2 regions of the Microcoleus sp. MOSTC5 genome follow, and region 1 is predicted to be linked to the other one. Evidence: riboswitches for the same ligand, from Rfam matches in the RefSeq annotation. Region 1 holds a riboswitch; the other holds the start of a gene.
The links. A riboswitch is a leader RNA that binds a small molecule or an ion and turns the genes downstream of it on or off. The one in region 1 is predicted to bind cobalamin.
Positions count from the first base shown of each region.

Region 1 (16,470 bases):
TTCAGTTGCGATCGCTGTGCTGCTGACAAAGTATGATCGCGAGTTCGAGTCGCACATCGGCTTCAGTCAGGGGGAGATTGTCGGGAAGGTCGATCGTAATTTGCATGATTTATAGTACCTTTTAATTTCGATTGTCTCTGAAGTGCGATCGTTTAATTTTGCAATTTGGTTTTAATTTTATTACAAAAATCGATGAACTGACGGAAAGTAGTCAGTTGGTCAGGCTGAAGTTGAATCCTTGTCAATAGTTGTTCCAAATAAAATGGCTTGAGTACATCTCCCGGTCGTTTTTTATAATAGGTAATATTTTTAGCTTCAAATAACGCTCTCAAATAAGCTCCATGAAAGTGAGCGTGAGTATTAAAATCTTGATATCTGCCCATATTTTCGGGACAGTTAACTGAAACATCATAATATTTGGTATAATCTAACAAAGGTTTGTTTTGAGGATTTCTGGAATAAATCTTCCGATTACCCAACAGCCAACTTTCCAAGCAGCGATTCTGAAATATCAGCACAAGTTCTGCATTATTTAATTTCAACTTTTGCTCATTTAAAAAATCATCAATTTCAGTGGTAAGTTCGGCAACAGTATTTTCCTCGGCATCCAGACACACTACAAAATAGCTGTATTTTCCGTTTGAGTTAATTTCCGCGATCGCAGGTGGGATAAAATTGTATAACGAAGGATATCCTTCCCCGCTAATCAAGTAATAATTTTTTTGAGTCACATCATCGCAATTGTCAACTCGCTGCAATTCCGGTAAAAGATAAGCCAGCCAAGCAGGATAAACTTTTCTCTCTGATTGTGTTCCTTCAACCAAAAAATACAGATTCATTCAACTTTGATTCCTTCGCTATATTCTTCAAGATTAATCAGTTGCATAAAAGCTTGATGCCTTGATTTTCCCAAGTTCAAATCTTTAGCATCTATGACAGTTACGATCCCACCTTTGCGAGTGACTATTTTCCAGTGTTCCATCCCAATATTATTGATTATGTAAGGATGATGGCTGGTGAGAATGAATTGAATATTTCTATTTTCCACAATCAAATCTGTCACAACATCGATACAGTTAATCCCCAAGCTGTTTTCAAATTCATCAATCAGGATTACCGTGCCTTCTGGCGACAAGTACAGTTCGCTAATATGAATTAGCGTTTTCAGCATTCCTGAAGAAATATTATTTTGGAAAATCCAATTATTGACACCTTTTTCTTTGATTTGAATTGGAAAACTAATAAATGATGATTCCTCATCTTGTACTGGTTCTATTTTTATGTCTTCCACTTGAGGAAAAACTTGTATAAATATGCCTTTTATTTTATTAAAAATATCTGAAAAAATGCGACAAATCAAAGCTAATTTGAGCTGGATCGGCAGATCACTTTCCTTAATATCATCTAATAAAACATCACTTTCTTGTATCCTTGATATCATTGTATAGTTTATCTCGTAATAATCTATTGAACTAGAATTATTGCTAGTTATTTTATTAAAAGCCTGGTGAACAGGTGAAATATCTTCTTCTTGATTTAAAATTTCAACTACGCTTTGGAAAGGAGACAATTTGGGCGTTGTCTTGCCTTTAAATATAATTTCATTAGGTGTTCTTTGTACAACTGCATTTTCCTCTCTGAATAAAGTTTCACTAACAATTCTAAATTCATTAGTTTCGCCGTCATCATTAAGAATGAAGGGCAGATTTTCTTTTGTTTCAAATTCGCCTTGCCAACGGTACTCGACATTATTTAATGTCGCAAACGTAATGTCCCATCCTAAACCGTTTAATGAACCACCATTAGCTATCTGTTGTAAACTCAAAATTCCTTTTAAAATTTGTGTTTTGCCGACACCGGAGACACCAATTAATAAAGACAAGTTGGAAAAATATATCGGTTCAAAACGCCACTCTCGTAAATTATCCCAAAAAGCTACTTTTTTAATTTTCATTTATCCCTCCTCTCTATTAATTATCTGCGTTCCTCAGCGTTTATCAGCCTACATATGCGGTTAAAAACTGACATAATTTTGCCGCCACCAAGCGCGGACAAACTTAATCTCCTCAAAGGTATAACGTTCTTCCAAAAACTCATAAATTGCTCTCAGTTTCTCATCCCCCATAACTTCAATTGCGTACACTATCGCCTGCTGGCGTTCCGGTTCCACCAACAAATTTATATCAACTTCCCGCCCCATATCCATCAATTCTATCAGATGCCCAGAAATAGTATTAGGACTCATACCCCGCGCATTGGCTATTCCTTGAACTGTCAAACCTTGTCGGTATAATTCCCAGGTTTGCATCTGCGAATAAGACGCAACGTTAGAAAGATTGGGAAGATTAGCAACATCAGAAGATGCAGCACCAGTTGGCAATCCTTGTTCTTGGCAAAAACTGCGAATTGCCTCCAAGAAAACCTTGCCGTATTTATCTCGCTTGTTGCTACCAACGCCGTAAACATCCTCGAATTCGGTGAGATTTTGCGGGCGTTTTTCTGCCATGTCTCGCAAGCTTTTATCTGCAAAAACTACGTAAGGTGGCACAAATTGTTCATCGGCAATTTGCTTGCGTAGCGTCCGCAGTATGGTAAATAAACCTTCGACTTCTACTGCCAAAGAACGAACTTTACCCTGTACTTCCCGCTGCGGTTCAATAGCGATTTCAACTGTGCGCTGACGTTTCATAATTTCCCAACTTTTTTCATTCAGTTTCAGAATGGGAAAGCCGTCTGTTTTTTCGTCTAAACAACCTTGATTTAACAGCGTCCTGCTCAACTTTTTCCATTCATCAGCACTTCTATCTTTGCCAATTCCGTATGTAGAAAGTTGGTGGTGCTGGTATTGCAATACTTTTTGACTTTTTGAGCCTCGCAGCACGTCAATAATATGATTCATGCCGAATTTTTCTTGGCATCTCGCGACGCAAGAAAGAAATTTCATTGCCTCAATCGTCCAATCTTCTACTGGTTTTTTGTCGCAACAGTTATCGCAATTGCCACAATTTCCGGGAAATGAATCGCCAAAATAACTTAACTGAACTGTACGGCGGCAATCGCTGGAGTCTGCATAGTTAATTACTCGCCGTAACTGTTGGCGGGCAATTCGCTGTTCTTGCGGATCTGGTTTTTGCTCGATTATGTATTCGATGGTTTTGACATCGCCGTAGCCGAAAAATAAGCTGCAATGGGCGGGTTCGTTGTCTCGGCCTGCGCGGCCCGATTCTTGATAGTATCCTTCGAGATTCTTGGGCAAGTCGTAGTGAATTACAAACCGCACGTCTGGTTTGTTGATGCCCATACCAAAGGCAATTGTAGCTACCATTACTTGCACGTCGTCGCGAATGAAGCGGGTTTGATTGGTGGCGCGATCGACATCGTTCATGCCGGCGTGGTATGGTAAGGCTTGGATACCGCTTTGTTGCAATTTATAGGCAACTTCGTCAACTTTTTTGCGGCTGAGGCAATAGATAATTCCAGAACCGCCTTTTTTTTGGATAATTTGCAAAACTTCGGCAAAACTGTGCTTGGTTTTGGGGCGAACTTCGTAGTATAAATTGGGGCGGTTGAAGCTGGCGACGTGGATGTAGGGATTGCGCAGAGTTAGCTGCTGGATAATGTCTTGGCGGACGCGCTCGGTGGCGGTGGCGGTTAGCCCCATAATGGGAATGTCGGGATATCGATCGCGCACTCGCTGCATTTGCCTGTATTCTGGTCGAAAGTCGTGTCCCCATTCCGAAACGCAGTGGGCTTCGTCGATCGCAAATGCCGAAATTCCTAACTTATTTGCTACTATATCTAAAAACGGTAAAAATCTCTCGCCGAGCAAGCGTTCGGGTGCAACGTAGAGCAATTTAATCTTACCTTCGAGAATCGCAGTTTCGCGCGATCGGGTTTCCTGACTGCTCAAAGTGCTGTTGAGAAAAGTCGCCCCAATTCCATTATCCTGCAAAGCTTCCACCTGGTCTTGCATCAGAGCAATTAACGGCGAAACAACCACTGTCAATCCCGGTTTCAACAGTGCCGGTAATTGAAAACACAAAGACTTGCCACCGCCAGTCGGCATGACAATCATCATATCCCGTTTTTGTAAAGCAGCTTCGACAATTTCCTGCTGCCCCGGGCGGAAAGAGTCATAGCCAAAAAAATGTTTTAGAGCTTGTTCGAGGGACAGCGGCACAGAAGATATTGGCGGATTCGACCCTAACATTTGCAGTAGTTGGTTGTTGGCTTCAACACTATTCTATGCTTTTTGAGCACCAATACAGTTACAATAATTGAGAATCTCATTTTAAGCAGAGAAACTGATGCCGAAAGCAATTTGGAATGGTGCCGTCCTGGCCGAAAGCGACAAATGCGAAGTCGTAGAAAACAACTATTACTTCCCCCCGGATGCCATCAAACGCGAGTTTTTCAAGGACAGCAGCACTCACACTACTTGCGGTTGGAAAGGTGTTGCTAGTTACTACAGTGTCGAAGTCGGCGGACAAGTTAATAAAGATGCTGCTTGGTACTATCCTACTCCGAAAGATGCTGCTAAAAATATTGCAGGATATATTGCTTTTTGGAAAGGAGTTAAGGTAGAGGCTTAAAGCAGTTTTGAGTTAAAAAATTGGGGCGGCTTTTGTGCGACTTTGGCGCTTAAGCCGCCCCTTTAAATTTTAGTCTTTTTCCCAAACGGCGACAGCTTCCCATCCCAAACCGCGACGAACAACAATCGGTTCGCTTTTTGTTAAATCAAGAATGGTAGAAACTTGATATCCCGGATCGGAACCGTCATCGACAATGACATCTACTAACTTTGACAAACAGTCAAAAAGTTCAGCTTTGCCAAAGTTTTCTGCTTTTGCAGCAGACACCGGTGCTGCACCTTCATCGTCAGTGGTAATGTGAGCGGAAGTTGAAATAATCGGATTTCCCAAGGCTTCCAACAGTGTAAAACAAAGCCGGTGGTCGGGAACGCGAATTCCCGTGGTTTTGCGTTTTGGGTTCATTACCAGCCGCGGCACTAACTTGGTAGCTGGCAGCAGAAATGTGTAAGATCCGGGAATTAATCGCTTGATAATTCTGTATGCTTCATCGCTGACGGCAGCATAGTCGGTAATATTTGACAGAGAGGAACACAAGAACGTTAAAGGCTTATCATTAGATAGTTGCTTGATCTGCCTGACTCGTTCTACAGCAGACTTGGAGTTGAGATCGCAGCCGATCGCGTAAACTGTATCTGTCGGATAAAGCATCACTGCCCCATCTTTCAGAGCTTTTGTAATCTTCTCGATCCGGTCTTTTTGGGGTGCAACTGGATGCACTTCGTAAATAGTTGCCATGTTAAGCTATTGCAGGCTAAGTGGGCGATCGAAATATCGAGTGAAACAATCAATGCTAAAAATTAATTGTTAACAATGAATAAAATAGCTTATTTTGACTGTCCAACCGGCATTGCTGGCGATATGTGCATCGGAGCTCTCGTCCACGCCGGTGTTCCTTTAGACTACCTAATCGAAAAACTCAATTTGCTCGGCATTTCGACAGAGTATCAGTTGCGGACGGAATTAGTCCACCGGAATACTCAACAAGCAACTAAATTTTATGTCGATTTAGCAGCAGATTTGTGGTTAAAACCAAAAAATTCCGCTACCGAATTCGATCCCTCGGAAACGGAATCCCCGACTTTTGACGCCCGCCACCACCATCATCACGGGGAAGAACATTCTCACAGTCACGGCGAAGCAGATGCCGAAATTAGCCACACTCATCACCGCCATTTGCCAGAAATCAAGCAGATTATTGTCTCTGCAAAATTGCCTCCGCGCGTGGAAGCCTGGAGTTTGGCCGTATTTGGGAAATTAGCAGATGCAGAAGGTGCCGTACACGGTATCCCCGCAAGCGAGGTTCACTTTCACGAGGTGGGGGCTACGGATGCAATTATTGATATTGTCGGTACTTGTTTGGGTTTGGATTGGTTGGATATTGACGAATTTTACTTTTCGGCGATGCCGACTGGTGGGGGTACGGTGAAGGCGGCCCACGGTAAGTTAGCGGTGCCGACGCCGGCGGTGATGCGGTTGTGGGAAACGCACCGAGTGCCGGTTTACAGCAACGGGATCGATCGCGAATTGTGCACGCCAACGGGAACTGCGATCGCCTGTACTCTCGCCTCCGGTTTCGGCCCGCCGCCGCCGATGCAGCTTCAGGCGATCGGATTGGGTGCGGGTTCTCGAATGCTGGCAATTCCTAATATCTTGCGCCTCTGGATTGGGGAGAAGTCAGAAGGGGAGAGGGGGAGAGTGGGAGAGTGGGAGAGTGGGAGAAAGACGGCTACTAATTCCCCATTCCCGATGCCCAATGCCCAATTCCCAATGCCCAATTCCCTAGAAACTATTACGGTATTGGAAACGCAAATTGATGATTTGAGTCCGCAGGCGATCGGCTATGTTTTTGATGCTTTGTTTGCCTGCGGAGCTCTGGATGTTTTTACTGCGCCAATTGTGATGAAAAAGTCGCGGCTGGGGGTTTTGTTAACTGCGATTTGTCATCCAGAATTTGAGGATGCTTGCGAAGCTGTGATCTTTCGCGAGACTACTACTTTGGGAATTAGGCGATCGACTCAACAAAGAACTATTTTGCAGCGGGAAATCCAGACAGTTCAAACAGAATACGGTGAAGTGCAAATAAAAGTTGCGAAGTCTGGACAAACGATTGTTAACGTGCAGCCGGAATACGAAGATTGCGCGGAAATTGCCCGACTTAAAAATATTAGCTGGCGGGAAGTTCACCGCTTGGCGCTGCAAAGTTGGTACGATCGCACTTAATCAGTTCGCGATCGCACTCCGACAAAGAAACCGGGTTTTTATACCGAATCTGCGGGCCACAACGCAGTATTTTCGTAAAAAACCCGGTTTCTGACTGGATAAATTCAGTAAATTAACCGCAGCATAATCTGTCGGGTTTGCTTTTCGATCGCGCAACCAAGCTAAAATATTGCCTAGGTGCTGTTTGAGTTGAATAGCAGTTTTAAAATGGGTTAACAGACGTTCAATTAAAGGATACAAAATCAGTTGAATTTATGAGTCGCCGATCTAGTCTTGGGTTTGGGATTCAATTAAGACATGAGTGTTCATGAGTTAAGTTTGTTTGCGATCGTTCCTTGCTCAGCAGTTTGGAGCAAGCGTTCTCTGACATACTCGACGATCGCCGGTTGTAGCATTAAACTTGTTGATGCGGTATCATTGAGCGATCGCCGATCTTCGATGAGCGATCGTTCAGCCAGCGCCTCCAATGCTTCCATCAGTTGCCGTCCCGAAACTTTGGGCAAAATTTCCGCTTTTAACTTCGCAGGGGTCGCTCCTTCTTGATTAATGGCGATCCAGTACATAATTTTTTGTTGCAGGGGTGACAAGCGATCGAACTGGCGATCGAGCAAATCCCACAAGTCGCTAAAAACAGTATTTCCGTGCACTAAAAATGCGTGAATGTCACCACCAAAAAGTGTTTTAATAGTCGTTGCAGCAAGTTTGAGGGCGAGGGGATTGCCGCCAAAGTAGTTGACAATATCTTGACACTGCAATAGCGTTGCCTTTAATCCTTTGGATGCGAGGATTTGCTGGCATACTGGCGGTGAAACTCCGAAGAGGTTGAGCGATCGCACGGGTAAATTTTCGCCCGATCGCACAGCAAACCCGCCCGGTTTTTCTCGTCCGGTTAAAATCAGACAACTTTGGTGGGGTTCGTCCGCAATGCGCGCCAATAACTGTCGGTAATCTTCATAGCCTTGTTGATATTGTCCGCTGCGATTTCCCCCTTGCAAAATCGACTCCAGATTGTCGAAAATTAACAAACAGCGTTTTTGCCGCAACAGTTCCATGAGAGCAGGAATAGAGTTATTTGTTGTCGCTTCTGAACCAGTTAAAATCGGTAAAATATTGCTGAGGATAACATCTAATTGCGGTGCTTGCTGCAAACTCCGCCAGATTGCGAATTCAAACTGAGATTGAATTTGCTGAGCGAGTTTGACAGACAGAGAAGTTTTGCCGATACCGCCAAGTCCAAAAATACCGATCAGACGAGTAGAATTTCCGCTAATCCAAGTTTCTAATGTTTCCAGTTCCTGTTGCCGGTTGTAAAATTGGGAAACATCGATCGCTTCTCCCCAATCTTGGATGCAGTTATCTGCTTCGCTAGCGTGCAAGATGCCCGCACTGCAATGCTGGTAGCGGCGCAAGACTGCTTGCAGATTTTGCTTTGAGATTTTTTCGCCGATGATTTGAGAGAGATTGCGCCACAAATGCGAACCGACTTTTTTGATATAGTCATGTTCGTAAAGTAAGCGATCGGCTATCTCTTGATAAGAGTGTCCCTCCCAAGTTTGCAGAAAGACGCGGGATTGAATGTCATTGAGTTTTTGCTTTTTGTTTGCGGATTGTAACAGACTATCAACTAGGGCGATCGCCTCTTGTCCTTTCATAGCTTGCCAATTTGACCTATTCAGTAAATTTACTGATGTTTCATGAGTGCGAGTTGCTGTTCAGGAAAGAAAACAAATTTACACAATTGATCGAAAGCACACAATTGATCGAAAGCAATATGGTTACAAGCCCCGGTACAGGCTGTGAAGTCAATTCCATTATCTAAAATTTAACATCTAAAATCGATTGACTGCTAGCAGCCTTTAAGGGAATTTACGTAAGTTTACAAAAGCTAGTCACTTTTTGTCACCGGCAGGGCGATCGGAGTTCGTTATTCTTTGATAGTTAAGGCAGAGCACAAGCTGTTCAGACTGTTCATGGTTAAACCGCAGATGTGCGGGATAAGCCGACTAGGAAGAGTGTTGTACCGCATCTGCGACACAATTATAAGTTAGCCAGCAGAGTTACCTGTTGGGGTCTACAGTTCGAGTTATTTGTGTATTGTGAGACTCAAAAAGCTACAAATCCACAATAAATAGGGAATTTTGAATTCTTCCGGATTCACCAGAATTGTGCGTGTAGACTTCGCCAGGTCAACCTAGTGATTTAAATTTGAGGAGGAACTTAATCAATGGTAGATAGGGTAGAGCTTGGAAAACCACTGAATTTAGAGATTGATTTTATTTCTGAATCTAACTCTAATCGTGCTGATGATGAGACAATTAATGAATCGAACGATTCTCACCGTGAAGCTCTGACTGATTCTGAGCCTGCCAAAGAAAACATTAGCACAAATAGAGTTTTTGTTGCGTGTAAAACACATGTTTACAACAGAGACGTAGCTCCAGATGATTTTTTAAACGAGCTTGTAAACTGGTGCAAGCAGGCTTCAGATGAGATATTCATAAGCAATGATAATTATGATATCTATTCTCATGTATTTAACGAGTTAGGTCCCTGGGATAATCTCCTTCATAGAAAGGCTGTAATGCTGGAAGTTCTCCGAGTGATCGCGGGATTTGAAAGCTCATGGGACTGGAACGCAGGTAGAGACACAACAAATCCGAACTCAAATACTTCCTGTACTGAAGAAGCTGGTATATTTCAATGTTCTGGCGATTCGATGAACTTTGACAAAAGCCTTAAAAACCTTCTGCAATCAGTGTCAGGAAATGTAGACTGTGATACTTTTCGGGTTTTCTCCAAAAGTAATCATATGTTTGCAATTGAGTATTGTGCGCGTTTATTACGATTTACTGTCAATCATCATGGTCCTGTAAAGCGTAAAGAGATTCATCGCTGGCTAAAGCTTGATGCGGTAGCCGAGTTCGAGAAATTCTTACTCAACTGAAGTGAATCTCTCACTTTACCATTAACGTATTTTCAATTTTTCTCAGGAGTAGAATTATGTCACAACTTCATGTTATTGGAACTACATTCTTCAAGAAAACAACTGTACAGTCAAGCCGTTTACCGGCGAATGAGAAGGTTGCTGTAAATGCCGGAGAAACCCTCAAGTATAACCCCGATTCTTTGAAGGTTGTAGGAGAACATTACTTAGTAGAACTGCTTGAGCAAATTGCTCCTTGGGGCACAACTGGCTACTTTTACAGTCCTCACATTCAATTGGAGGTAAGTGGCTTTGCAAACCGCTTAGTCAGAAAAGTGTTGTCAAATAATGAATACTGGGATATTTTGAGGACTGCGGAGCAAATTAGAAATGGTACGGACAATACCTGTGTTGCATTTTCAAGTGAAACTCTTCGCAGGATGGGCATTCCTGTACCAATTGAGGATGTTGAGATTGACGGTGAAATCCTAAACATTTCTTTGGTGACTAAACCTTACAAGATATGGCTAGAACAAAAAGTAAAGCCAAGAAGAATAAATGATGCAACCAAGTTAAGACCTGGAGACATCTGCTTTAGTAAGGATGATCCGGACTTTCCAGGATTTCCAGCACATGTTTACTTCTTCATTGAATATTCTCCAGGAGATACTGGAGCTGCATATGTTGTAGATAACCAACAACCAAAACATTTGCGTAATCTAGATAATGGGTCACCTGGAAAAACTCCTTTTGCCTTCGCCTTACGACTTGAGAATCAGTTTGAAGAAGTTTACGCTGCGCGCGAACTGGTTGAGAAGAGTTTCTTAGAAGCCTCTGAAACTTTAAGACAGCAATTAATGCTCAATCAGGCATTCGAGTAGTAGACATTTATATAGAGGTATCTAGCTTTCATATAGAGGCTTGTGAAGGATCTTTGAGTCACTAACGAACCTGTAGGAGAGGCGAGCGTCTTTAAAGTGAGAGATTGGGTGTATTAAAGTTAGCACCTAAAGTGATAGCTTATAGCCTTTCTCACAAAGATGAGGTAGACAAGATTCTCTGAAGATCGGGACTTTCAAGCCTTATTACATACCTCATGTACCTGAGAAAGGCTATACATAAGATCTCTCGCACAAATGAGAAGTTGAGTTCATCCACGGTATTAGTGAGAGTTCAGCGTTTCAAAGAGTGCAGTTAGGGTGATTGTCGAACGAAGCTGGCTAACAACGCAGTAGAGCGGAGGGACGAAGGATCTTGGTGCTGAGTTCAAGGTTATCTGCCGCCGCTCACTTTAGCCGTTAGACTTCAAGTGCGATCGATCGCCCGTAGGTTGGCTTGACGCAGGAAACCTAACAACTTTTCTCCTTTAAAGCAGCCGACGTGCTTGTAAAATCGGGCAATCGTAGATGAGGTTCAAGTGCGATCGCTCTTTCTTCTAAATCAACAATTTACTAACTTACAAACCTTTACAAAAGTCTGTCAGTCTTTCTCACCGACAGGGCGATCGGGGTAGTTTATTCTTTGGCAAGCTAATTTATACTCTAATGTGGGTGGTAATCGCTTCACCGTAATTGAATCTAGATAGTCTACTTACTAACACCTACAGCTTGTCCTATCACCACTGTAGGTAAGATAGCGAGGACTTTGGGTGCTAAAGGCTTTAAGTCTGCCAGTCGATTAGAGGGTGCTTGCAAAACAACCACAGCAATGTTGAACTGTTGTAGATTTTGCTGAAACGATAGATTGTGATCGACTGTGATAAACACATCAAACTCCGCTTCTGCAAGGGCAAGAAGTTGACCATTTTTTACCCCTGCCCACCCCATCTGAGGAATCGTTTTCACCTCGCAGCCAACAAACTCCCTTGTCAGCTTGCGATCTATACACTCATCCAACAGGAGTTTCATGCTATGCCACCATACCAACAAGCTGTTTTCCAGCCTCTTCAAGCAAGGCGATGACTTGCTCTCTTGTCACAGTGGGAAATCCATCCAAGAAATCGTCTATGGATTCTCCCGCTTTGAGATAGTCCAGAAGCGTCTGCACGGGAACCCTAGTTCCAGCAAAAACTGGGGTGCCACCCATAATCTCAGGGGATGCGCTAATAATTGAGAAGTCAGTAATCATAAGTCTTCGACCTCCTGGTTTCATACTTAACAGTTTATCAATTCTTGAGGGTTTAGCATTGATACTGCACGCCCATTATTTGTCGAAGAAGGCAATCACGGGAAAATTGTGGCGATCGACCTCGAAACCGGCGACTTTGAGGTTGATGCGAGTGAAATTGCTGCTTGCGATCGCCTTGAAGCCACTCACCCTGACGCTCAAATCTGGATTGTCCGTATTGGTTCCCGTCATGTACATCGATTCGGCGGACGCACGAAGAGACCCGTATGATATCCGGAATCGTCAACGCGAATAAGGTTGGTTGAGTCCGAGAGTTCACTTCTTCGGCGGGTGAACGGAGTAGTTAGACTACTAAACCTTTAAAGCAGCCGACGTGCTTGTAAAATCTGTTTTTGCCACAGCTCGAAATTCTGTATATTTGAGCTACCATCTCTTTCAACGATCGCCCTTATTTGCTCCATAAGCTCGATCGCCAGCGGTACGCCAAGCTGCAATTGCTCCAAAACCTCCCGTTGAGCAAAAACGGTTTCCGGTGTTCCTTCTAAAATCAGTTGTCCTCGATCCATTACAAACACCCAATCAGCCCAGCGGTAGATGAAATCGAGGTCGTGACTTGCTAAAAGGATCGTGGTTCCGGCGCTGTGAATTTGTTGGAGTAAACCGATCAGTTGTCGGATGTGACGCGGGTCGAGATAGGCGGTAGGTTCATCTAGCAGCAGCAGTTTGGGCTTGAGAACCATGATATCGGCGATCGACACCCGCTTTTTCTGCCCCAAACTGAGATTGTGAATTGGTTCGCGGGCGAGTTCGCTTAGATCGAATTGGTCGATCGCCTGCTGTACCTGTTGAGCAATTTCGGATTCTGTCAAGCCTAAATTGTACAATCCATAGGAAATATCTTCTTCTACCGTCGAAGCTACTAATTGATGTTCGGGATTTTGAAAGACGAGTCCGATTTGTTGGCGCAGTTGCATCAAAGATTTGCGATCGTAGCGGAATGGTTCACCTTGCCAGCGAATGAAGCCATGTTGCGGTTGATATAAGCCATTTGCTAACAGGAAAAAGGTAGTTTTGCCACAGCCGTTTTGACCGATCAGCCCGCAGCGTTTCCCGGCGGGGACTTTGAGGTTTAAACGCTGAATTGCCACTCGCGAACCGCAGGGATATGAGTAGGAAGTGCGATCGAATTCGAGAATCCATTCAGACATATTCGTTATTTTTTATTTTTTATAGCCTTGTTCCCAGGCTCTGCCTGGGAATAAATACCGGGAGGCTCTGCCTCCAATTACCGATTACAGATTCCCAATTTCCCTTGTATTTGTGTCAGTTTTCATCTGTTTTTGACAACTGCCAAAGTTGAATTTCATAACAGAGATGTTGCTCAAAAAGTTGGCTCGCCTCCAATCCTTCAATAACCAGCTTTTTGAACCAGCGACGAAATATCCAGCGCAGGAATGTGTGGACGGGGGGAACTGCGATCGCAATTAAATCTGCAACATAGATCATCGTATTCAGTCCATACCTGCGGAAAGTATCGACATACAAATCGATTGTCGGTACAATATGAGCGGAAATATCCTCAGTTTTCACTAAAGTGAATCCAGCCTGCTTTAATGCTGCATGAAGTTCCGTAACAACATGACAATTAGAGAACATTCCCTCTTTATAATTAGCATCAGAACGCAGCATATCGGCAAGCAGCACGTAGCCACCCTGATTGAGGATTTTGGCGGCACCGTTAGCAATATCAACAGCCGACATATACTGGCTACTTTCGCTAAAGAGAATAAGATCGTAGAAATGGGTTGCTTTGAAGTCTTCAAACCTCGTGAGGTGGAAGATTGCCCGATCGCCCGTACACTTAAGAAAGCGCTGTTGTTGGAACGGATCGGGTGCGAGCCCTTCCACTGCAAAACCTCGATCGAGCAAATAAGCCGCATTTCCGCCAATCCCGCAGCCCACATCCAGTATCGTATGAGTGCCTTTGGGGATCGCATCCAACAGTTTTACAGTATAAGCTTGCTGAGCGATGCGCAATCGGGCGATCGTTAGTTCGTCAGCGGGCACAGGTAGGGTTTCCCAATAGCCGTAGTGAAGGTAGGGCGAATCTGTCAGGCCCAAATAGTAATTAAGCGCTGCATTTTGGTAGCGAGTTACCTTGGAAATTTCGATTGATTTTGGCTTCGACATTCGGAAAATTTAGTAAGTTTTAAGATTTCGGGCAGAGTTGAAATTCTTCCCAGCGCTTGCATACCTGTTCATAGCACTCAACAGGAGAAATTGCCAAATTTTGCAACAAATTGATATCAATCTGACCGTTGGCGATCGACAAAAATATAATTGCTTCCTTGGGCTCGTAGCTAGCAATGATTTGGAGCAGATTTGAAACAGTATTTTCCTCTACTTCTAGTTGTTGCAAATAAGCAGTTGCATACAATTGGGAAATAAAGTGCAGATCGTACTTGATAGTATCTACGCTCCAATTCACAGAACCGTTAATGGGAGTATTGATTTTGCAAGCAACCAAGCCTCGTCCTCGATGCAAAAAGCCATTCCAAGCAGTATGTCCGATCGACAAAATATTCTGGTGAATAAACAAGTTTTGCCAGTAGCCAAAACTACCCTGCCAAACACTATCTTCGATTCGCATTTTTTTTAGTTTCCCGCTGCCTAAAATTTCGTTATTGTCGATCGGGAAACGGAGCACAACAGCAGATTATTTGTAAAAATATTGAACTCACCATCATCTATACCTCGCAGATGAAAAACAACAGGTAAACAAATCGGCGGGCATCCTGACTCAGAGATGCAATGATCTCATTACAGTTGCGGGACAGCGCCGGATTCGCACCGAACTTTCCCCCTTGCGTCTGATGGCTGTTTTTCATCAGAGCCGATCGATATACCGGAATATTACCACTATTTGGGATATTTGACAAAAAACTGTCCGCCTATTCACCAAACTCAATATTTTCATACAAATCGGCCAGCGAAATTTCCACAGCAACAGATGTTAAACTGAGCCGATCGCCCATACAGCTATATTCCGAAAAAATCCACTTATTCGCATCAGTTTTAGAATATTGCTCCACCCGTAGCCGATATTGATCGATTAATAAATACTCCTGAAAACTAGGAATACTGCGATAGGCAGCAAACTTTTCATCGCGGTCATAAGCTTTAGTACCTTTAGACAGCACCTCAGCAATCAGCAGAGGATTGGTAATTGTATCCGTCCGTCCAGATTGCAGCTCGATCGGTTTCGCAACCACCATCACATCCGGGTAAGTATAATTATTAAGCTGGGGAATCCACAGCCGCTGATCCGAACTAAAAGTCCGATATGGTTTCCCTTTTAACGCCAGTTTCAGCGCAACAACTAAATTAGTGGTAATTTCATTGTGATCCGGTGTGCCGCCAGCCATCAGAACAATCTCCCCATTGATAAATTCATGCCGCTCCTGAGAATTGATTTCCAATTCTAGATATTCCTCAGCCGTGTAGGTTTTGGTTTCAACTGGCGCGATCATATACAACGCTCTCCTTTAATCTACTCATTTTAGTTTATATTAAAAATTTTGCTAATTCAACAGAAAAGTAGATTTTAATCATGCTAATAAACAGGCAAGATGCCTGTTCCACAAAGAGGGAATTTTCAGGTGGGGTGGGCAGGAGATCCCACCCCTGAAAGGCTGTTGAGAATGTGCAAGATGGGAGTGCGATCGCACTTAACCAACTTACCGCAGCGGGACAAAGTTATAACCAGTGCTTCCTCCTTGTTTAACTTGCACTAAAATCGGCTTACCCGCCCGATCGCCCGTGGGCAAAAACTTCACATCCTCGCTGGCTCCTAGTGTTGAAAAACTCGCATTTCGGAGTGCTTGTTGCAATCCTTCCCGCGTATTGCTTTGCCGCAAGCCAGCGATGACAGCTTGAGTCGCATCAAAACTCGTTGCTGTTCGCCAATTCACAATTCCTCCCCAACGCTGGCGGGAATTTTCTGGGAAACGGCTACCGGGATTAGTTTCAGGATGCCAGGGAACGGGCAATACTAAGCCGTTAACGTCGCTTTGTCCGTCTTTTAATGTTTGAATGGTGTACATTGTGGTGCTGCCGTAGAGTGGCAATTTGCCTCGATTAATGCGAGCCAGAGAAATCGCACGGTCAATGCGATCGACGTGGGGTGCTACCATCAATCCTTGTGCACCTTTGCTGACAGCATCGGCGATCGCACTTTCGGGATTAAAAGAAGGGATTGAAAAGTCGCAAACAGTCGGAACTAATTTGCCTCCAGCAGCAGTAAGAGAGGCCACAAATTCATCTTTAAAGGAGATGTTATCGGGTGCTTGGGAGTCGTAACAAATGGCAATATTAGTTTTGCCTGCTGTTTTGACTGCATATTCTGCTAAAGGAGCGGCCATTAAGCTAATATTGGGTACTGTCCGAAAGATGTAGCTGCCAAATCCTGATAAATTATTGGCCAAGCTCGTGGGTGTCACCATTACCAGTTTTTCTTGCTGATATATCGGAGCAGCTTCGAGAGATGCGTTGCTAGCATTGTGTCCAACTACTGCTAGTATATTCTGATCTTTTGTCAATGTCTTTGCA
Region 1 is NZ_JAUBRK010000026.1:50,152-66,621, forward strand. It holds gene QUA54_RS16140 (hypothetical protein) at 153-839, opposite strand; gene QUA54_RS16145 (AAA family ATPase) at 836-1,954, opposite strand; gene recQ (DNA helicase RecQ) at 2,015-4,210, opposite strand; gene QUA54_RS16155 (DUF427 domain-containing protein) at 4,308-4,592, shown strand; gene QUA54_RS16160 (L-threonylcarbamoyladenylate synthase) at 4,662-5,327, opposite strand; gene larC (nickel pincer cofactor biosynthesis protein LarC) at 5,403-6,812, shown strand; gene QUA54_RS16170 (NB-ARC domain-containing protein) at 7,118-8,464, opposite strand; gene QUA54_RS16175 (hypothetical protein) at 9,037-9,756, shown strand; gene QUA54_RS16180 (hypothetical protein) at 9,813-10,616, shown strand; gene QUA54_RS16185 (DUF5615 family PIN-like protein) at 11,322-11,642, opposite strand; gene QUA54_RS16190 (DUF433 domain-containing protein) at 11,644-11,862, opposite strand; gene QUA54_RS16195 (hypothetical protein) at 11,938-12,093, opposite strand; gene QUA54_RS16200 (ABC transporter ATP-binding protein) at 12,222-13,070, opposite strand; gene QUA54_RS16205 (methyltransferase domain-containing protein) at 13,186-14,052, opposite strand; gene QUA54_RS16210 (hypothetical protein) at 14,072-14,512, opposite strand; cobalamin riboswitch at 14,631-14,775, opposite strand; gene QUA54_RS16215 (Uma2 family endonuclease) at 14,814-15,392, opposite strand; gene QUA54_RS16220 (ABC transporter substrate-binding protein) at 15,600-16,470, opposite strand, start outside.

Region 2 (15,560 bases), on a different contig from region 1:
TAAATTCACCGCCTATCAAAAAAGCGATCGCCCCACAGCACAAAAGTTGATTGTTTAGCATAATTGAGTCGGTCAAAAATACGATGCTCAACCAAGACTATTAATAGTCAAGAGTTAACTAATCCGCTAGCAAATCCGGTCGGCGCGATCGAGTTCTTTCAATTTGCTGTTCCCTGCGCCAGCGAGCAATTTCTGCGTGATTACCAGACAACAACACGTCAGGCACCTTCAATCCGCGAAAATCCGCCGGTCGAGTGTACTGCGGATAATCCAAAAGTCCGTCTTCAAAACTCTCAAACTTCAGCGAATCTTCCTTCGCCACAGTTCCCCGCAGCAATCGCAAAACCCCATTAATCAAAGCCAAAGCCGGAATTTCGCCCCCCGTGAGCACAAAATCCCCCAAAGACACTTCGCGAGTGACCAAATGCAGCACTCGATCGTCCACACCCTCATAATGACCGCAAATCAACACCAACTGATCGCGATCGGCCGCCAACTGCCGAAACATCTCCTGCTGCATCGGTTCCCCCTGGGGAGTCAGCAAAATCACCTCCCGCCGCGGCAAAACCGGCAGCGACTCCACCGCAGCAAAAATCGGTTCCGGCTTCATCAGCATCCCCACTCCGCCCCCGTAAGGCTCGTCATCGACTCGCTGGTGCTTGTCTGTGGTAAAATTGCGGGGATTGACAAAATTCACCTCAGCAATCTTTTTAGCTAAGGCTTTGCCCATCAGTCCCGACTCCAGGGGAGCCCGGAAAAATTCTGGAAATAAGGTAACTACGTCAAATCGCACAATTATTGAAATTTATTGATACATCACCTCTAGTTTGACCCTTAGAGGGAGTTCAGTTTTCAGTAATTGCTTTATTCTTTATAATTTCTTATAATTTCTGAGAATTTTTGCAAGTTAAATTCTCTTCCTTTGTCGGCGGCCCCGTTTTGTACAACAATAATCAGTTTTTCATGACAGCGACTGCAAGTAAACTCGCCGCCAAACAACAGCGAGCGAGGTGATATCGGCGATCGCACCTCGCTGGCACAAACAAATATTTATTCTTAAAAAGCCCTATTGTAGCCACAGCCACGGCAAAATTGAATTTCACATCCAACAGAGGAAGACACACCATGCAGCAGTTGACATCTCAAGCCCTCGATCACAATATTCCCCAGCGCACAAAAACCTCGATTATGGTGATCGGGGGAGCCGAAGACAAAGTTCACGGGCGAGAGATTCTGAATACTTTTTTTTGCCGCGCTGGGGGTGCAAACGCTCGACTGGCGATCGTTCCCTGCGCTTCGCGCGATCCCGAAGGAATTAGCAACCGCTACCGCACTATATTTGACGAAATGGGCGTTAGCGCGGTCAAAGTAGTGGACATCCGCGAACGCGAACAAGCCGAAAACCCCGTCTGGAAAGATTACTTAGAAGATTGTACGGGCGTATTCATCACAGGGGGCGACCAACTGAGGCTCTGCGGACTGCTGGCGGACACCCCGCTGATGGAGAAAATTCGCAAAGAAACTCTCGAAGGCAAGATTACCCTCGCCGGTACCAGCGCGGGTGCTGCGGTGATGGGATATCACATGATTGCCGGCGGCGGGAGTGGCGCGTCACCGAACCGCTCTTTAGTAGACATGGCAAACGGACTTAACATTATTCCTGAGATCATCGTAGACCAACATTTTCACAACCGTAACCGCATGGCTCGCTTGCTGTCGGCTGTGGCTTGCCATCCCGATCGCATCGCTATTGGTATTGACGAAGACACTTGCGCCTTGTTTGAGGGAGACGATACTATGAAAATTCTCGGTAAAGGCACTGTGACTATTGTTGATTCTAGGGAAAATTTTTATACCAATGAGTCTCTGGTAGGAGCGACAGAACCCTTAAGTTTGTTCAATATGCGCTTGCACGTTCTGTGTCACGGAGATTGCTACAATATGCCCCTAGGCAAACCAATGCCATCGGCAGCCTGTTCCGAGTCTGGCTGGCCACCCGAATGCCGCACAGCCAACTAACGCAGAAAATATCTTCTCATTGATTCGGCAGACACTAGGCGGCATTCCGGCCGAATCATGGATACAACAATATAATAGATTGCGAAGCAGCCACGGCTGACGCCAGAAGGCAGAATCACAGAAAATTCTACCTTCGGGCTTCTAGTTTTTGCGTGACATTGACCTGTACTTGTTTCTAGCCGATCGCTGGGAGATGAATTTTCAATTGGGTCGCCCATAACTGGAAATTCAGTCCCAAACTGTTCGCTGCGAACAGTCGATCGAGCAATCTAGATCGAAATTGAATAAATGCTTCAATTATCTATAAGATTTCGCGCCCCATACCCCTCTAACTGTCATGAAAATACTTAAAATCCAGACCTTACGCGGCCCCAACTACTGGAGCATCCGACGCCACAAACTCGTCCTGATGCGTCTGGATTTAGAAGAGTTGGCAGATAAAACCACATCTGAAATTCCTGGCTTCTACCAAGGATTGACCGCCGCGCTGCCGAGTTTGGACGAGCATCACTGTTCTCCCGGCCATAGGGGAGGCTTCCTGCAACGTGTCAGAGAAGGCACAATGATGGGACACGTAATCGAACACGTAGCCCTAGAACTTCAGCAAATGGCAGGAATGCCTGTCGGGTTCGGTCGGACCCGCGAGACTGCGACCCCAGGCATTTACCAAGTAGTAATCGAGTATCAACACGAACAAGCAGGTCGCTATGCCGCCCGGGCGGGCGTGCGGATGTGCCAGAGCATTGCCGATACAGGCACTTATCCAGCAGCAGAATTAGTCCAAGATTTGAGAGACCTTAGAGAGTTTGCTGCGTCCGCCGCACTCGGGCCGAGCACGGAAACACTGATCAAGGAAGCAGAAGCTCGCGGCATTCCTTGGATACCTTTGAGCGCCCGGTTTATGATTCAACTCGGCTACGGGGTTCACCAAAAGCGGATTCAGGCAACTCTAAGCAACCGCACGGGAGTTTTGGGGGTAGAACTAGCCTGCGATAAGGAAGGTACTAAAAATATCCTTGGCAGCGCCGGCGTGCCGGTTCCTAGAGGAACGGTGATTAATTATTTGGACGAATTGCGCGGGGCGATCGAAGATGTCGGCGGTTATCCGATCGTCCTCAAACCCCTAGACGGCAACCACGGCCGCGGCATTACGATCGACATCAATTCCTGGGAAGCAGCAGAAGAAGCCTACGACTTAGCCAGCGCGGCATCAAAAACAAAAAGCGTGATTGTCGAGCGCTATTACGTCGGCCGCGATCACAGAGTATTGGTAGTCAACGGGCAAGTCATAGCAGTCGCAGAACGAGTCCCCGCTAACGTCGTGGGTAACGGCAGGTCTACAGTAGAACAGCTTATTGAAGAAGTAAACCGCGACCCGCAGCGGGGAGACGGACACGACAACGTGCTCACCCGGATCACGATCGACAAATTGTGCCTGGATTTGTTGCAAAAACAAGGATACGCGATGGACTCCGTAGTGCCCGCCGGCGAAAGAGTATTTTTGCGCGCGACAGCAAACTTGAGTACCGGTGGAATTGCGGTCGATCGCACCGACGAAATCCACCCGGAAAACGTCTGGCTGTTTTCCAGAGTCGCCAAAATTATCGGTTTGGACATCGCCGGCATTGACGTAGTAACTCCCGACATCTCCCAACCCCTGCGCGATGTCAACGGCGTCATCGTCGAAGTCAACGCAGCACCTGGTTTCAGAATGCACGTCGCCCCGAGTCAAGGTTTACCCCGCAACGTGGCCGGCGCCGTCTTCGATATGCTCTTCCCCTCGCCTCAACCCAGCCGGGTGCCGATTTTAGCCGTAACGGGAACCAACGGCAAAACTACAACCACTCGCCTGCTTGCCCACATTGTCAAGCAGACCGGTCAGATTACCGGCTACACGACTACCGACGGCACTTACATCGGCGATTATTTGGTAGAAACCGGAGACAATACCGGGCCGCAGAGTGCTCAATTGATTTTGTCTGACCCAACTGTAGAAGTAGCGGTGCTGGAAACGGCTAGAGGCGGAATTTTGCGATCGGGCCTCGGCTTCGATCAGTGCGATGTCGGCGTCGTATTGAATGTCGCGGCCGATCACTTGGGAATTGGCGACATCGACACGGTGGAACAGCTCGCCAAACTCAAGAGCGTCCTCGTTGAGTCGGTAATGCCCAAAGGCTATGCAGTTTTGAATGCAGACGATCGACTGGTAGCACAAATGGCGCAGCGTGTCAAGGCTCAAATTGCCTATTTTTCGATGAACCCGGACAACGAACTGGTTGCCAAACATACCGCTGCGGGCGGGCTGGCAGCGATTTACGAAAACGGGTACTTGTCGATCTTGAAAGGTGATTGGACGCTGAGAATTGAGCAAGCCGTGAACGTGCCGCTGACGATGGGCGGGCGCGCGCCGTTTATGATTGCCAATGCTTTAGCAGCTTGTTTGGCGGCTTTTGCCCAAGGATTGAAAATAGAAGACATTCGATCGGCTTTGTCAAGCTTCCAAGCATCGGTGGGTCAAACTCCCGGACGGATGAATTTGTTTAAATTGGGCAGCTATCACGCTTTGCTCGACTACGCCCACAACCCCCACAGCTACAAGGCTTTGGGCAGTTTCGTGCTGAATTGGCCGGGAATGCGGATCGGGGTTGTCGGCGCCCCCGGAGACCGGCGAGATGAAGATTTTGTCACGCTGGGCAAACTTTCGGCCGAGATGTTCGATCGTATTATTGTGAAGGAAGATGCCGATCGGCGCGGGCGAGAACCCGGTGTTGTGGCACAGTTAATTTGCCAGGGAATTGCAGAGGCGATTTCTGCAGGAACCGCAAACAAATCTCAAGTTGAATACGAGTTGATTCTCGACGAAACAACCGCTGTTAACAAGGCTTTAGATGAGGCGCCGGCCGGCAGTTTGGTCGTGATTTTACCTGAAAGTGTCAACAAAGCTTTGAGTTTAATTGAAGCCCGGAAACCGATTAAGGAATCTGTGGAAGTTCAAAATGGTTTAGATCGATCGAAGTCACAGGAAAGTTTAAAACCGACTGTGGTGAATCAAGGCTAAAGCCTGAATTTTAATTAAATTGATAGGTTGGGTTGACGAAAGGAAACCCAACCTTTTTGTTGTGAAATTGATTGAGTCTACCGACATATTCTTGGAACGCGAACATCCCGCTCGCACTGCTGTATAATTCTGTACCGATTAGCAAAATTCAGTTTATCTCGAAATTTGTGATGGAGGCTGACTTTGTGGAGATTGAACTTTTGGATCTAGCTGAGTTTGAAACCATGCACCTAAAAAAGCACCAATCACCAAGGAGATTGACCAAGATGCGAATGATACGGTTCGCCTTATGGTTTTACCCTTTTCATTTTGTATATTCAACTCTTTTCTAAGAGTTTCTTCCATCTCCATCTTAAATGCAGAGAATGCCTCTTGATTTGTTTGAGCAAGAACAGCATATCTTTCTGCTATTAGTTTTTTCTGATCGATCTCCTTTCCTAAAAAATCAAGTTGGTTAGCTTGCCTTTCAAGATCACCCTGCAAACTTGAAATTATTTTGCTAGCTTCCGTCATGTGCATCCTAGCTAAAGTTATGCGTTCTTCCGCTTCTGCCTCATTTTCCGATGTGGGAAACAGGTCAGCAAAATACTGGCCTACTACATGGTTACTAATATTTTTAATTTGGTTTTCTGTAAGTAATTTACCCGTAATGAGCTTAATAACTTCAGAACCAACGATACTAATGAGTTGATGTAACATCTGACATTAACCAAATGAATAATACTGACAGGCAATCTCGAAACTACTGTCCCCACCCCAAATTGCGGTACAAAACTCACTTTATCCGCAATCGTCAGCTTTTCAGCTCACTGAATAAATCATTCGCTTGTCGGCTCCAACGATAGTTAGATATGTAGCATCTACCGGGTTGTAGCACATAGTACAAGTGTACTGGCGCTATCAATCTAACCTGAAGTTAAGCAAATGCGAATATTTTACCACGGTAGACCAGAGATATTCAAACAGTCCGGCGCAATAACAAGTTGGGATGTTTGTCTGGTGTAAGAAGACCACTTCTGCGGCGGTAGTGAAATACTTAAGTTTGTCAATTCAATAGTTCGGACAGTTTTTTAACGGCCCTGTAAGCCGATCGCGAGGAAGCCCTGCCATTTTTAACGCATTTTTTGAAACTTAGCACTCTTACTCAAACGAAAGAAAAAATAGTCCACCATATAGCTAGTTGGGGTTTCGGACACTCGATCAAATCTACAACTGTCCTAAGTATTGTCAATTAAGCTTGACTATAATTTACTTTACCTTTTAACTACCGCCCACTGAGTCACCGGTGCAAGCGGTTTCCAACCCTGAAAAGAACCGATCGCCCCTACTCGCTGAATCCCAATTCTAATTAGTTCCCCGCCATAACGATCGTGCCATTGCAAAACTTTAAACTCGCTCTCAACAGTCACCGCATTAACAACTAATCGGCCGCCTTCACCTAAAGCATTCCAGCAAGTTTCCAGCACAGCTTCTGCGGTGACACCGCCGCCGATGAAAATGGCATCCGGTTGAGACAAATCTGTCAGGGCTTCCGGCGCTTCTCCCGCAACGATTTTGAGTTCGGGAACGCCGAAAGTAGAGGCATTTTCGGCGATGTATTGCAGCCGAGTTGGGTGGCGTTCGATCGCGATCGCCCTGCACCGAGGATGACTCCGCATCCATTCGATCGCGATCGAGCCGCAGCCAGCCCCCACATCCCAAAGCAACTCTCCCGGAATCGGTGCTAACGCTGACAGAGTAACGGCTCTAACCTCCTGCTTGGTAAGTTGTCCGTCGTGGCGATAAGCAGCATCCGGCAAACCCGCAGTTCGGGGAAAAAGTAGGGTTTCGCGATCGCAGTTGCAGCCGATCGCGATCGTGTTCAAATCAGCCAAATCCGCTCCCTTCCAGGCTGCTGCTACCCCCTCGATCTGCCGTTCCGAGTTCCCTCCCATCCGCTCGAACACGGTCATCAAACTGCTGCCAAACCCCCGCTGTGTCAACAATTGGGCCACCTTTCCCGGCGTGTGTCGATCTGCGCTTAAAACCAGCAATCGCGCCCCCGGCGACAAAGCAAGGGCGATCGATGCGATCGGGCGATTTGTCAAACTGAAAGTCTCAACATCCGCCAAAGCCCAGCCCAGACGGGCGCAAGCAAGACTAAAAGCCGATGCAGCGGGAATTACAGTCATTTCCGAAATAGGAATCTGGCGCGACAGCGTGACGCCTATACCGTGACACATCGGATCGCCGCTGGCTAGCACGCACACAGGCTGTCCCCGGCGGCGGATGATTTCATCGACTGTTGCTTGTATCGGCGAAGCCCAGACCAATTGTTCGCGGGTGTCGTCCGTTGGTAGCATTGCTAGGTGACGGGCACCGCCGACAACGACTTGAGATCGATCGAGTAGGGAACGGGCGATCGCACTCAATCCCGAAAGTCCGTCTTCGCCAATCCCCACCACCGAAAGCCATTTGTGCATTGAATCCTTACTGCTAATTACTACTTATCGATTCTAAAGAATAATATCGGATTTCCATTCATAATTCTTTCTTCTACTTGCCTCATTCCAAGTCTTTCTGCGACTTTAAGCGACTCAATGTTTGGGCGATCGCAGCTTGCGACAATATAGTCCAAGCCAAGTTCATTAAAACCATACTCCAATATTTTGGTTGATGCTTCAGTAGCATATCCTTTTTTAAGTGCTTTCGGCAGCAGTGCGTAAAGCAACTGCGGCTGTGCTTCTTCAAAAAAATACCACAAACCAACAAATCCAATAGTTTCTAGATCGTTCTTTGTCTCGATAAACCACAAACCGAATTTCTTTTCTTCAAAAAGCTTTTTGTTCTCGGCCAGCATTTCTTCCACTTGTTGCAGCGACAATATTTCGCCGTCACATAGATATCTCCTCACATAAAAATTAGTCAATATTCCGTGGAGCGTGTTGAGGTCGCTCTCTACAATCGGTTTCAACACCAATCTCTGAGTTTCAAGTATCATGCGAATTATTTTTCTCAGGTTCAATAACGATCGCACCTATCAATATTAGTCCAGGACGCACAGGTAGTCATAAACCGGTTTTTTTTACAATACTTGGTTATCGCGCGCAGATAAGGCAAAAAACCCGGTTTCTGCAGGTTTTGCGTAACTCTAATTAACAAACAGCGCTAAACCACCGTAATCACTCGATAGTTGTAACTTTCCTTGACTACCAAACCATCTTTCCAATAGCCGATCGAAATTTGGTTGCTTTTGGAATCAATGATTTGACCTTCAACTTTAACGGTGTAATCATTGTACCAATTGGAAATTACTACAAAATCATAATTTTTATCGGCTGAAACAGCGATGTCTTGACTAATTAATTTTGATTCTCGAAACTCAACTAACATTTCTTGAAAAAAGATTTCTCTTCCTTGGCGGCAGTTTTCTTTGCCGCTAGTAATCGTACCATCTCCTTCAATCATCACAGTGTCATCCGAGTAGTATTTTTCCAAAGCTACTGATGTTTGGAATGTCTCAACAAGGTGATTGATATCTGCGAGTTTGATTTGCAATTCTTCAATTGTCATAAATAACGCGATCGCAGGTTTTATAGCCGAAGTTAGAAGTCGCGCACTCTTAGAGTGATTTTGACTTCGATTATAGATTATAAAAAATTGTTTAGGGATCAGCAAGACAATAAAACGAATTTCCCCCCTAACAGGCGAGCTCGCCCGGAGATTTGTTAAGAAACTCGATCGATCTGGCTGATGCCGATCGACTTGTGATAGATTTCTTAAACCTGAAAGCGGGAAAGTCCGGTGCAATTCCGGCGCTGTGCCGCAACTGTCAAAGTCAGAATGCCGATTTCAGGAGTTTACTTTAGATTCCCTGCGTCGCACGGGGAGGAGTTTCTTTGTTAGCTTTGAGTGAATTGCCGACTTGTCCTGGTTTATTTTACGGTTCCCGCGCCCGAGACGGAATATTATCGAGAATGCGGATTCCGGGGGGAATTTTAAACGCGCAGCAGTGTCGGACGATCGCGGATTTGGTCGATCGATACAGTACCGGTTGTTTGCAAGTAACGAATCGGGCGAATTTGCAAATTCGAGACTTGAATTCGCCAGTTTCTGATGAACTTTGGCAAGATTTGCTGGAATTGGGATTGGCATCTAGCCGCGTTGAAGTTGACCCGATTCGCAATATTATGGCAAGTCCGACAGCAGGGATCGATCGACAGCAACTACTCGATACTCGCCCGCTAGTAAAAGCTTGGGATGATTACCTGCAAACGCATCCCGAATTGTCGGAACTTTCGCCTAAGTTCAGTATTGGCTTTGACGGGGGGGAATCGGTTTCGATTCGCGATTTACGCAACGATATTTTATTAGCTGCTGAAGGGCGATCGGCAAAATCAGAAATCGTTTTTCGGCTGCATTTAAACGGCGAGACAGGAATTTTAATCCAAGAATCGCAATGTATTTCAGTATTAGCCGCCCTCGCTAGCACCTATCTTGAATACACAAAAAATCGGTCTCGAATTGATGGCAAAAAACCGCGTTTGCGTCACCTGCTGGCAGATTGGGGCGCTGAAATTTATTTAGAAAGGGTAGAGAGGAATTTACCGTTTGTAGTGCAGCGAAGATCGATCGCCTCATCTGAAAAATCCATCCCCAATCACCGACATCTCGGCATTTATCCTCAGCAACAGTCCGGTTTCTCCTACATGGGAATTGCACTGCCCCTAGGTAGGCTAGAATCAAAACAACTGCGGAATTTGGCAAATTTAGCCCAAAATCTAGCCAGCGGTACCCTGAGACTTACGCCGTGGCAAAATCTGTTGATTTCTGACATCCCCAACTCCCAGCTTTTTGAGGTAAAACAGCAAGTTGCCGATTTGGGATTGCACTCATCGGCGACTCGCCTAGATTCGTGCTTGGTGGCTTGTGCCGGCAGCAGCGGCTGTGCGTCGGCGGCGACAGATACTCAAAGTCACGCCTTAGCAATGGCGAGGGATTTAGCGCAAAAATTGACGATCGACCTGCCGATTAACATTCATTTCAGCGGTTGCGAAAAGTCCTGCGCCCAGCACCGGCCAATTGATATCACGCTGGTAGGAATTCAGATTGAGCGAGGACACGAGGCGATCGAAGGTTACAAGATTTATGCGGGTAGAAAAGATTTGCCCTTCGGGCGACCAATTTTTCCGGCGGTTAGTGCCGCCGAGATGCCCGGTGCGATCGAGCGAATGTTGCAGGTATATCAGCGGTTTCGAGAGCCTTTGGAGTCATTTGGTGAGTTTGTCGATCGGCAGGCGATCGACCAATTGCAGGAGTTTTTGAACACCGAAAATGGGAATTTAAAGTGAAAAAAGATTCCATTAAAACTGACAAGTTTTAATCATTTCTATTCTATATCTCTCGATCTTTCTTCGCGTCCTTTCCATCTTCGCGGTTAATTCAAAAAATCTATTTCACAAATCCAACAAACTTCCTATAGCAGTTTTAAACAATGATTGACTACATTCGAGATGGAACAGAAATCTACACCAAATCCTTTGCCACAATTCGAGCCGAAACAGATTTGTCAACCTTGCCGCCCGATTTAGAATCGGTAGCGGTGCGACTAATTCACAGTTGCGGCATGACCGATATTGTTGCAGATTTAGCAGCTTCCCCCGGGGCCGCAACCTGCGGACGCCAGGCCCTTTCTGCAGGTGCGCCCATCCTGTGCGATGCCCGGATGGTGGCCGAAGGCATCACTCGCAAACGCCTTCCCGCTGACAATGCGGTGATTTGCACCCTCTGGCATTCCGAAATCCCGGAGTTGGCGCGGCAAATGGGAAATACTCGATCGGCCGCGGCCCTTGATTTATGGCTGGACAACTTGCAGGGTGCGGTTGTGGCAATTGGCAATGCCCCGACTGCTTTGTTCCGACTGCTGGAAATGCTGGATGCCGGAGCACCCAAACCGGCTTTAATTCTGGGTTTCCCGGTAGGATTTGTGGGGGCTGCTGAATCCAAAGCCGAACTGGCCGCCAACAGTCGGGGAGTGCCATTTATTACGTTGCACGGGCGACGCGGTGGCAGTGCAATGGCAACGGCGGCCGTGAATTCGTTAGCGAAAAAGGATGAATTATGACTGAGGCTACTGGTAAATTGTACGGTTTGGGTATTGGGCCTGGCGATCCTGAGTTGATTACTTTGAAAGCTTATCGGATTTTGCAATCGGTGCCGGTGATTGCCTATCCGGCGATGGAAAATGGTAAGGTGCTGGCGCGGGCGATCGTCGCAGATTATCTGCGCCCGGAGCAAATTGAGATTCCGATGCCGCTGCCTTTTAGTCCGACGCGATCGTCTCAACCTTATTACGATATTGCTGCGGAGAAAATTGCGGCACACCTCAGCGAGGGACGGGATGTGGCGGTATTGTGTGAGGGCGAACCTTTTCTCTACGGCTCGTTTATGTATCTATTCAACCGTTTGTCGGCGACTTTTACGACTGAAGTTGTGCCGGGAATTTCTTCGACAATGGCGAGTGCGGCTGCGTTGGGAGTGCCGCTGACTTATCGTAACGATGTGTTAAGTATTATGCCTGCGACGCTGGATGCTGAGGTTTTGCGCGATCGGCTGGCGGTTGTTGATGCTGCGGTGATTATTAAGCTGGGCCGGCATTTTGCGAAAGTCCGGGACGTGCTGATTGAGTTGGGACAGTTCGATCGAGCACTGTATATAGAACGCGCAACTATGCCGAATCAGCGAATTCGGGCGATCGTAGATGTCGATCCCGCTGAAGTTCCCTATTGGGCTCTGATTATGATACCCAGTCAGCAAAAGTCTGTATCTTAATATTTCCATGCCTGAAGGCGACGCGCTTCCAGGCTTTCCCTACTTTTTTGTGCATTCTTGCCCATTTATCCAGCTTTCCTCATATTGATAACTTAACCTTATAACTTGTATCAGTTAATCTGTTGTTAAAATACTTTACAAACCTTAGAATATGCTTTATATTTATTTACATGGCGGAACACAAACCCGTCACGAACATTGACAAATCAATAAAGCAATCATAAACAAATGACAACAACCTTACAGCAGCGCGAAAGCGCCAACCTGTGGGATCAGTTTTGCAACTGGGTCACCAGCACCGAAAACCGCATTTATGTAGGTTGGTTCGGCGTCTTGATGATTCCCACCTTGCTGAGCGCCACCATCTGCTACATCATCGCCTTCATCGCTGCCCCTCCCGTGGACATCGACGGCATCCGCGAACCAGTAGCAGGTTCCTTGATGTACGGCAACAACATCATCACAGGTGCAGTTGTTCCTTCATCCAACGCCATCGGCTTGCACTTCTACCCAATCTGGGAAGCAGCTTCCCTCGATGAGTGGTTGTACAACGGCGGCCCTTACCAATTGGTAGTATTTCACTTCCTGATCGGCATTTTCTGCTACATGGGTCGTGAATGGGAACTGTCCTACCGCTTAGGTATGCGTCCTTGGATCTGCGTAGCTTACTCTGCACCAGTTGCAGCAGCCACCGCAGTATTCTTGATCTACCCCATCGGACAAGGCTCCTTCTCAGACGGTATGCCCTTGGGTATCTCTGGCACCTTCAACTTCATGATCGTGTTCCAAGCCGAGCACAACATCCTGATGCACCCCTTCCACATGCTGGGAGTAGCCGGTGTCTTCGGTGGTAGCTTGTTCTCAGCCATGCACGGTTCTTTAGTTACCTCTTCCTTGGTTCGCGAAACAACCGAAACCGAATCTTTGAACTACGGTTACAAATTCGGTCAAGAAGAAGAAACCTACAACATCGTCGCAGCCCACGGCTACTTCGGTCGTTTGATTTTCCAATACGCTTCCTTCAACAACAGCCGTTCCTTGCACTTCTTGTTAGGTGCATGGCCAGTAGTCGGCATCTGGTTTACCGCTTTGGGTATCTCCACGATGGCTTTCAACTTGAACGGTTTCAACTTCAACCAATCGATTATCGACTCTCAAGGTCGTGTCATCAACACTTGGGCTGATGTGATCAACCGCGCTAACTTGGGTATGGAAGTCATGCACGAGCGCAACGCTCACAACTTCCCTCTCGACTTGGCTGCTGGTGAGACAACTCCCGTAGCAATGGTTGCTCCTTCTATCAACGGCTAAGTTTTAGCTTTTGATTAACAAAAAGCGCTCCTAGTAATAGGGGCGCTTTTTGTTTGGGGAAAAATATTTTTATCGACATCCTTTTTCCTTCTTCCTTCTTTCTTCTTCCTTCTGCTATAGCTGCTCTATTTTTGTCCTTAATTCGATAAGATCAGGATGGTGATTAATGTCAAGCTTCCGAATTGCCCAATCGAAAAATGAATTTAGAGAAATGTATTTAGAGTCTTGTCTCTGTATTTCTTTTTGAATATCCTTGCCATTAAACCAGATTAAGTATTGCTTCTCTGTCCAAAATTCTTCTTGGTTAAACCGTTGTTGATAGGAAACAAGGTTATCTTCAAATTTTTCCGGTGTAACTGATTCAACTGCCAGTCTAAATTGATTAACTAATTCTAACGCTTGATTTTTGCAGTCTTGCAAAATTAATGACTCAGGTAGTTTACCTTTCTCCGTCCATGTAGTTTTGAGTTGTTGTCGTGCTGTACTCATGTTCACCAAGTCACCCAATGCCCATCTTACAGCTTGGTAATCTTGCAGGTTCCTGGCGCTAGTTTCAATCGATTCTGAAATGCGATCGACTTCTGGTGAATTTTGATGTCCCCACTTAGAAGCTGGATTTCCCTGCTTTTCATTGTACTTTTCTGTCCAATAGGTGTCAATCAAATCAGCCTCTAAGAGGTAATTTTCAACACAAGTGCGATAACTTAAATCAAAGGGTTTATTACCCGATCTATTATCTAGTTGGAGTAATCCGCAGTTAGGAGTTGGCTGAACATCGAAATCCCGATCTCGAAAAACGATGTATTTCTGATTAACCGCTGTCTTCCCTGAAAAGTAGCCCTCGGCAAAGGTTGAGAATCCAAACTTACTACCCGCAGGGACAATTGTGCATCTATCACCTGGTAGGCTATCGACTACTCTAGTAAGCAATCTATAGTCTAAGCTGCTTGGTTTCCCTTCACAAAAAATAATTTTTCCACTGCTAACAACACTCATAGTTACACCTCCACACGAACAATGTGTGCTTCGGGTACTAGCTGCTCTATGTAATCAGAATGAGTTGTAATGATAAATTGATTATTTTTGCCTAACTTAGGCAAAGCTCTCAACAATGCTTGTTGCAGTGGTGGATGTAAGTGCAACTCAATTTCATCAATCAAGATCACCGAATTATGAATATTCCAATTAGCAAAATCCATCAGCATCGGAAATATAGCGCGTTCGCCCCCAGACATCTCAGAAATCTCATACAGGTTCCTGTTATCGTATAGATAAAACCAGGGTTCGCTCAGAATGTCATCGATCCCTTCTCGTGGAAAAGGCCCCTCAAAGCTACGTTCTGGAAAAACAGCTTTATAAGCTTGCTCAATTTCAGCATATATGTCCTTCTGTCCAGGGCGGAATTGCTGAATTCTTCCCCTGTCAACATCCTGATGAAACTGCCGCAACTTTGAAAGGCGATCGCGTAGCATATCATAGGTAATTTCAACTTTTCCATCCGGATTTTCAGGAGTTAAGCTGGTTGAATTTCTCTGCTCTGTGTACCAAAAAATCGTACCAACTCGCTCAAAGACCTGAAAGCCTTCCGTTCGACGGAGTTGTTTAGCATATTCCCGTCCTTTAAATTGAAACAATTCATTCGCAGTGTTTGCTTGAACACTCTCACCTTGCCATCTAAGATCCACAATATGTTTTTCAGCAGGAGGAACTGGTAAATTGCGACCTATATGTTGCAATTTTTGTTGGAACTCACGAACCGCCTGGATCTCTGGAGACGAAAATTGTACTTGTAGAGTAACCTCTGGTTCAAACTTGGCCCAATTACTCCCCAGCAATTCATAGTTAAATCCTGCCCATTCTAAGTCAGGAAGTTTCTGCAACCTCCCTGTTGCCACTCCCAGTGTTGCGGCTATTGCCTGTAAAATACTTGTTTTTCCCGCCCCATTCATCCCTATTAAAACTATAATGTCTCGTGCCAATCCAGTTTCTGGATCGGTAAAGTCGAATTTTTTATTTTTAAATTTCTTAAAATACTTTAAATTGATAGATTGAATTTTCATAATAACACTCCTGTTTGAATATTTTACTACCTACATTTTTTTTTCAAGCCTTGTTCATTATCGCACTCAGCCAAATTCATGTCCAAAATTTACCTAGCCATTTAGATATATTACATCGCACTTTCCTGAAAAAGCCAGTTTCTGAAAAAACTCGGCAATCGCGAGAGTAAAGCCGGGGACGATTTCTTCGCCATCTAGGGAATAAGTAGATTTGAGGAGGCGATCGGGTTCTTGGGACGATCGATAAACTAACACATACAGGACTTACGCAAGCACACTATATGTAGCGTGCCAAAAAAGGG
Region 2 is NZ_JAUBRK010000035.1:3,539-19,098, forward strand. It holds gene QUA54_RS19620 (hypothetical protein) at 1-50, shown strand, start outside; gene trmD (tRNA (guanosine(37)-N1)-methyltransferase TrmD) at 119-793, opposite strand; gene QUA54_RS19630 (cyanophycinase) at 1,126-2,019, shown strand; gene cphA (cyanophycin synthetase) at 2,357-5,077, shown strand; gene QUA54_RS19640 (hypothetical protein) at 5,231-5,776, opposite strand; gene cbiE (precorrin-6y C5,15-methyltransferase (decarboxylating) subunit CbiE) at 6,331-7,539, opposite strand; gene QUA54_RS19650 (GNAT family N-acetyltransferase) at 7,560-8,057, opposite strand; gene QUA54_RS19655 (hypothetical protein) at 8,225-8,629, opposite strand; adenosylcobalamin-variant (AdoCbl-variant) riboswitch at 8,834-8,913, shown strand; gene cobG (precorrin-3B synthase) at 8,956-10,407, shown strand; gene QUA54_RS19665 (precorrin-8X methylmutase) at 10,551-11,180, shown strand; gene QUA54_RS19670 (precorrin-2 C(20)-methyltransferase) at 11,177-11,887, shown strand; gene psbA (photosystem II q(b) protein) at 12,116-13,198, shown strand; gene QUA54_RS19680 (hypothetical protein) at 13,313-14,194, opposite strand; gene QUA54_RS19685 (ATP-binding protein) at 14,197-15,258, opposite strand; gene QUA54_RS19690 (hypothetical protein) at 15,352-15,513, opposite strand.
Region 2: linked by a shared signal. The riboswitch ahead of cobG (precorrin-3B synthase) and the one ahead of QUA54_RS16210 (hypothetical protein) in region 1 are both predicted to bind cobalamin.